Linked DNA regions of Stratiformator vulcanicus. The protein of the gene in region 1 binds, or shares a complex with, the protein of each later gene. Links are inferred from orthologs where the notes say so. Each region holds a gene or a part of one and is shown on either strand. Other genes may lie near its edges.

Region 1 (2,852 bases):
CACCTTCCAGCAAATCTTCGAAGGTCGTGATGACACCATCGACGTAAACCGTCGTTTTCGCCCTCAAATCTGCATCATCAAAGATAGTCCTCAGTTCCCAGTTGGTCGATCCCTCGCAATTAAGTTCGGCTGGACCAGTTAAGACGCCATGTTTTCCGGTGAGGCACCTCATCCCACTCACATCGAATCGGATCGTCGCGGCTTCGCGCATCGCATATTTCAGTTCTTGCGCGAAGCCCGGTTGGAACGGACTCAGGTGAAGGTCATTATAATCTCTGGCATGCGAAAATAGCTTTTTAAAAGATCGCAGATTTCGGCTGAAACCGAATGCGACCTCGTTCATGGCCACTCAATCCCAGTGTTTCAGTTAATGGGTTATGTGGAATTGCTCGTTAGGCCCTACACCTCATCCCCCGCGAAAAATGTCCCCACCATCCCGTCGGTCGAGCCGACGAGTTCTTCGTCGGAAAAATAGAGCGGGATTTCGCGGTCGGAGGCTTCGGGACTGTCGCTGCCGTGGATGAGGTTGAGCTGACGGCTCATGCCGAAGTCGCCGCGGATGGTGCCGGGGGCCGATTCGCGGCCGTTGGTCTTGCCCATCATTCCGCGGGTCACGGTGATGGCTTCGGGGCCTTCGAGGCAGATTGCGACGACGGGGCCGGAGGTGATGAACTCTTCCAACTCGGGGTAGAACGGTTTCGCGACGTGTTCGGCATAATGCTGCTTTGCCAGATCGGGCGTGACCTGCATTATTTTTAGGCCGACCAACGCGAGCCCTTTGTCTTCCAGACGGGTCAGGATGCGACCGGCGAGTCGCCGCTTCATCGCGTCGGGCTTAATCAGAACGAGAGTGCGTTGCATTGAGGCTCTTAGCTGTCAGCGATCCGCTTTCAGCTATCCTTTCAGAAATTTGAGAACCGGAGTGAGTTGTATTGGCTGAGAACTGACGGCCGAAAGCTGACTGCTAAGTATTCAGCATCGACTTAAATTGATGAAACAGGTAGTGGCTGTCGTGCGGGCCGGCAGAGGCTTCGGGGTGATACTGCACGCTGAACGCGTTGTGCTTGCGATGGCGGATGCCGGCGACCGTGTCGTCGTTGAGGTTCAAGTGCGTGACCTCGACGTCTTCGGGCATCGAGTCGGCGACGAGCGCGAAGCCGTGATTCTGTGAGGTGATCTCTACCTGTCCCGATTCGCGATTGAGCACCGGCTGATTCGCCCCGCGGTGACCGAACTTCAATTTAAAGATATCCGCACCGCAGGCGAGGCCGAGAAGCTGGTGCCCGAGACAGATTCCGAAGACCGGCGTTTGCCCGAGCAACCCGCGGATCGTCTCGACCGCATAATTAAGCGGCCGGGGGTCGCCCGGGCCGTTGGAGAGAAATACGCCGTCCGGATTCAGTTTGAGAATGTCTTCGGCAGACGAATTGCCCGGCATGACCGTCACCCGGCAGCCTGACTCGCGGAGATGACGCGGGATGTTCCATTTCATGCCGTAGTCGATGGCGACGACGTGTGGCTCGGCCTGAGATTTGTCGCTGGGAAATTCTTGCAGTCCGCGACCGAGTTCGTCGAGGCCGCTCGCCCAATCATTCGACTCGGAAGGCATGACCTCCTTGACGTAGTCGATCCCGCTCAGTTCCGGACTGGACTTCGCCTTCTCGATTAATGAGGCGTTATCAAGGTCGGTAGTCGACAGGACGCCGGTCATGGCCCCCTCGACGCGAAGCCTGCGGACGAGCGCGCGGGTGTCGAGGCCCTCGATACCAATGACGCCCTGCTCGGTGAGCAATTCGTCGAGCGAGCGGTCGCTGCGGTAATTGCTGGGTCGGCGGCAGTATTCACGAACGATAAAGCCGCGGGCCTTGATGCCGCCGCTCTCGACATCCTCGCTATTCACGCCGTAGTTGCCGATCTGCGGGTAGGTCATCGTGACGATTTGCCCGCAGTACGAGGGATCGGTGAGGATCTCCTGATAGCCGGTCATGCTGGTATTGAACACGACCTCACCGAAGACTTCGCCCTCGGCTCCGAAGGCTTCTCCTTCGAATACGGTTCCGTCGGCGAGAGCAAGTTTGGCGATGCGAGACATGCGGCAGGGTGGGGTCGATCGGAGCAGGGCGGTGCGAAAGCGGTGTAAATCTGCGGCATTGTGATGTTGCGGCCGACAAATGAAAAGAGACCGCCGACACAGGGCCGGCGGTCTCGATGGGTTCGTCACGGCCCGGAGGGCCAACTCAGGACTTATCGCTGTGCGAGGACAAAGTCGTCGAATCGCACGTCGTCTGTTTCCGGGTTGCGGATGTAGCTGAAGAGCTCAGACATAATCCGGTGGAAGTGATTCCGGCGGATCGAGTAGTAGTTATGCTTACCGTCGCGGCGGGCTTCGATCAGCCCGGCCACGCGAAGCAGCGCGAGGTGATGGCTGACGGCGGGCTGGCTCTGACCGAGCCGCTCGCAGAGGGCCGTTACGTGTAGTTCCGTTTCCTGAATCAGATACATCAGGACGCGGAGTCGCGTTTCGTCGCTGAGCAGCTTGAAGACCTGCACGAGGTCTTTTTCGAGCTGAAGCGGCAGGTCGGCGATCGTCGCGGAAGCCATATCTTCCGGGCTTCGTTCGTCGACGTTTCGATCAAAAGTGGCAGCAGTCATCATCTTGAGTCCTATAGGTTGTGATTGGAACAAAGTTCGGGCGAACGGCCTTTCGCGGCATCGGGCCCGCATCGTTCAGTTCACTTGTCGTTCCGAAAGAGGGTTAGGGGAGTGAGGCACCGGTCCTCCCGGGCCTCATCAGCATCGCCAGGAAGATCTGTCGAGTCTGTCAGCAGACTTCTGGCTCGTGGATCATAGCA
Region 2 (4,007 bases), 4.3 Mb from region 1 along the record:
GGAACTCGCTTCGTTCTTGCACTGGTCGCGTCGGCGACAGCCGGTAGGGGAGCCGGATTGTGGTCTGTGTAAGAACAGAGCGAGCCTTGCCCTGCGGGGGCGGCACGCTCCAGGCACCGGAAGTCAAATTACGATCACAAGCCGCGGTTCCTGTGAACCGCGGATCGAACGCGGGTCGAGCCTCCAACAAGCCGATGCGGCACGTCACTGCGTTCGATCCGCACTTCTCAGGAAGTGCGGCTTGTCGAAAGCATATTTAAGACGGCAGCATTTCCGCCCATTCCTGGATCGGTTTGACCCGGGGTTGGGGGTCGGCGTGCAGGGCTTCTAAAGCGTCGACAACCGCGATGCAGCCGGGGATGGTCGTGACGCAGGGGACGCCGTAGGCAACCGCGGCGGAACGGATACGGCCTTCGTCCGTGCGGCTGCCGCGGCCCGACGGCGTATTAAAGACGAATTGCACGTCGCCGTTGGCCATGAAGTCGAGCAGGTTCGGCCGGCCTTCCTGAACCTTCTTAACGGTTTCGACCTCGATGCCGTTTTCGCGAAGTAACGCCGCGGTGCCGGCGGTCGAGATGATCTTAAGACCGAGTTGCCGCAGCCGACGGGCCGGTTCGATCATTGCCTGCTTGTGGTTCTTCGCCATACTGATGAAGACCGTGCCCTCGGTCGGCAGCGACGTCCCCGCCCCGATCTGGCTCTTGGCGTAGGCCATCGGGAACGATTCGTCGATTCCCATGACTTCACCGGTGGAACGCATCTCCGGGCCGAGGATGATGTCGACGCCGCTGAACCGCTGGAACGGGAAGACCGCTTCTTTGACCGAGTAATAAGGGGGGATGATCTCGCCGTCGATGTTCTGTTCGGCGAGCGACACCCCTGCCATCACCTTCGCCGCAACTTTCGCAAAGGGCCGCGCCGTCGCTTTGCTCACGAACGGCACCGTCCGCGAGGCCCGGGGGTTCACTTCCAAAACGAAGACTTCGAACTGACTCTCGCCACTCGACTCTGGCCTCTCGCCTTTTTTTACCGCGAACTGCACATTCATTAATCCGCGGACCTGCAGTTCCTCAGCCATCTTTCGGGTCGCGACCTTAATTTCATCGATGACCGACTGAGTCAATGAATGCGGCGGCAGGGCACAGGCGGAGTCGCCCGAGTGAACGCCGGCTTCTTCGATATGCTCCATCACCCCGCCGACGACCGTCGTTTCGCCGTCGCAAACCGCATCGACGTCGACTTCGATCGCGTCTTCCAGAAATTTATCAATTAAGACGGGACGATCAGGCGACGCGTCGACCGCTTCGTCCATATAGCGGGCAATCTCTTCTTCCGAGTAGCAGATCTCCATCGCCCGGCCTCCCAGAACATAGCTGGGCCGCACGAGGACGGGAAAGCCGATTCGCTCTGCGGCGCTGCGAGCGCCTTCGGTATTGGTAGCGGTGCCGTTCGGCGGCTGCTTTAAACCGACCCGATACAGCATCTGTTGGAACCGTTCCCGGTCTTCGGCCGCGTCGATCATTTCGGGCGATGTGCCGATGATATTAATCCCGGCCTGCTCAAGTCCGCGCGCCAGATTTAACGGCGTCTGCCCGCCGAATTGGACGATCACCCCGTCCGGATCGAGCCGGTCGCAGATATTAAGAACGTCTTCGAGAGTTAATGGTTCGAAGAATAGAAGGTCGGACGTGTCATAGTCGGTCGAGACCGTCTCCGGATTGGAGTTGACCATGATGCTTTCGACGCCGAGTTCGCGAAGTGCGAATGAGGCCTGACAGCAGCAGTAGTCGAACTCAATTCCCTGGCCGATCCGGTTCGGACCGCCACCGAGAATCATGATGCGAGGCTGCGCTTCGCGTTCGAGTGTCGAGAGTCGAGAGTTGAGCGTCACGCCCGGAATCTCTTCACGCTTTAGAACGCGGTTCGAAACCGACGGATGCAATGCCGATGCGGCGACGTCGGGGTCGCCCCCTTCCATCTTCGACCTTCCCTCCTCGGCCGACTTTCGCGGTGGCGTTTCGTCTTCGCTTTCATAGGTTGAATAGTAATAAGGCGTAAATGCTTCGAATTCGGCCGCACAGGTATCGACCTGTTTAAAGGTTGCTTCGATGCCGTGTTGTTCTCGGCGGTTGCGCCGAACCTCAAGCTCGGTCGAGCCCCACCACAGGGCGAGTTGCATGTCGGAGAAACCGGCCCGCTTTGCTTTTCGGATTAACTCGGGTGTGGCGTCCTCCAACCGACCGATGCTGCGAATCTCGTCCTCGATCTGCACGATCTGTTCGAGATTGTCGAGGAACCACGGATCGATGTCGGTTAATTCATGAATCTCTTCAACCGTCATGCCGCCCTTCATCGCATAGCGGATATAGAAGATGCGATCGCAGTTCGGCACCGACAGTTTTCTCTTAATCTCTTCCGGCAGCGGTTGCTTCGCCGTGCCCCAGAGGTCTTTCTTGCCGCCGCCGAGGCCGAAGTGGCCGGTCTCCAAGCCCCGCAGCGCCTTCTGCAACGACTCTTTAAAGGTTCGGCCGATCGCCATCGTTTCGCCGACCGATTTCATCTGCACCGTCAGCGTGGGGTCCGCCTCGGCGAATTTCTCGAAGGTCCAGCGGGGGATTTTTGTGACGACGTAATCGATCGTCGGCTCGAAGCAGGCGAGCGTCTCGCGGGTGATGTCGTTGGGAATCTCATCGAGCCGATACCCCACGGCGAGCTTGGCGGCGATCTTGGCGATTGGAAAACCGGTCGCTTTCGAGGCGAGGGCCGAACTCCGCGAGACACGCGGGTTCATCTCGATGATCACCATCCGACCGCTGTCGGGATCGATCGCGAACTGCACGTTGGAGCCGCCGGTCTCGACGCCGATCTCGCGCATGCAGGCGAAGGTCGCATCCCGCATCCGCTGATATTCTTTGTCGGTCAGCGTCTGAGCCGGGGCGACGGTGATGGAGTCGCCGGTGTGGACGCCCATCGGGTCGAGGTTCTCGATCGCACAAATGATGACGCAATTGTCTTTGCAATCGCGCATCACCTCCATCTCGTACTCTTTCCAGCCGAGGATCGACTCTTCGAGCAGCACTTCGCTCACCGGAGAAAGCTTCAGCCCGCGGCGGACCATCTCCTCGAATTCTTCGCGGTTGTAGGCGATGCCGCCCCCCGCCCCGCCGAGCGTGAAACTCGCGCGGATGATCACCGGCAGCCCCACCTCGCGGACCGCCGACCGGGCTTCGTCCATATCGTGGACCGTAGCCGAGCGCGGCACGTCGAGGCCGATCTTGACCATCGCTTGCTTGAAGAGTTCGCGTTCCTCGGCCTTCTTGATGACTTCTTCGCGGGCGCCGATCAGTTCGATCCCGAGCTGGTCGAGAATTCCCCGCCGGGCGAGGTCCATCGCCGTGTTGAGTCCCGTTTGTCCCCCTAACGTAGGCAGCACGGCGTCGGGGCGTTCTTTCTTCAGAATCTCGGCGACGTACTCCCAAGTGATCGGCTCGATGTAGGTTCGATCGGCCGTGTTGGGGTCGGTCATGATGGTCGCCGGGTTGCTGTTGACCAGCACGACCTCGTAACCCTCTTCTTTCAGCGCTTTACACGCCTGAACCCCGGAGTAGTCGAACTCACATGCCTGCCCGATGACGATCGGCCCGGACCCGATGATCAGAATTTTGTGGAGGTCGTCTCGTTTGGGCATAGCGGCGCAAGTCTCTCGACAGCAGTCAAAACATAGAAAATGACCCTCGGTCCTGAGCGAAGCACTCGCGGACGAGGGTCGTCGGTTCGGCGTCAGGGGGAGACGGCTCCCCGTACCGTTTGGCGCGGCGGAGGCGAATCTCGTAGAGGGTAACTGGCCCCGTGAGAGATTCAACCCGCGGGCACTTCGCGATGTCCGATTCAAGCTCGGGCGATCAGTATGGCGGCCACGTTCGCAGAGCTATGCTCTGGTTCGATGAGGTGAGAGAGTCGAAACGACGGTGCCGCGGAACGACCCATGAACGAACAAAAACTGACTC

What was found.
Region 2: the proteins of carA (region 1) and carB are in contact, whole or in part, in a solved structure (PDB 1KEE), measured with the Escherichia coli proteins. The link is inferred for Stratiformator vulcanicus from one-to-one orthologs.

Annotation. Positions count from the first base shown.
Region 1 is NZ_CP036268.1:4,618,440-4,621,291, reverse strand. What follows is about bases 29-2,809. They hold carA (glutamine-hydrolyzing carbamoyl-phosphate synthase small subunit), read right to left. Parts: upstream 2,093-2,809; coding sequence 965-2,092; downstream 29-964. Other genes in these bases: Pan189_RS18380 (ArsR/SmtB family transcription factor), read right to left, coding at 2,245-2,601; ndk (nucleoside-diphosphate kinase), read right to left, coding at 400-861; Pan189_RS18395 (hypothetical protein), read right to left, coding at 29-343. In the rest of the region: more of Pan189_RS18395, read right to left, coding at 1-28. UniProt on the Escherichia coli protein: Small subunit of the glutamine-dependent carbamoyl phosphate synthetase (CPSase).
Region 2 is NZ_CP036268.1:278,980-282,986, forward strand. What follows is about bases 57-3,992. They hold carB (carbamoyl-phosphate synthase large subunit), read right to left. Parts: upstream 3,689-3,992; coding sequence 257-3,688; downstream 57-256. Other genes in these bases: moaCB (bifunctional molybdenum cofactor biosynthesis protein MoaC/MoaB), read left to right, coding at 3,986-3,992. In the rest of the region: more of moaCB, read left to right, coding at 3,993-4,007. UniProt on the Escherichia coli protein: Large subunit of the glutamine-dependent carbamoyl phosphate synthetase (CPSase).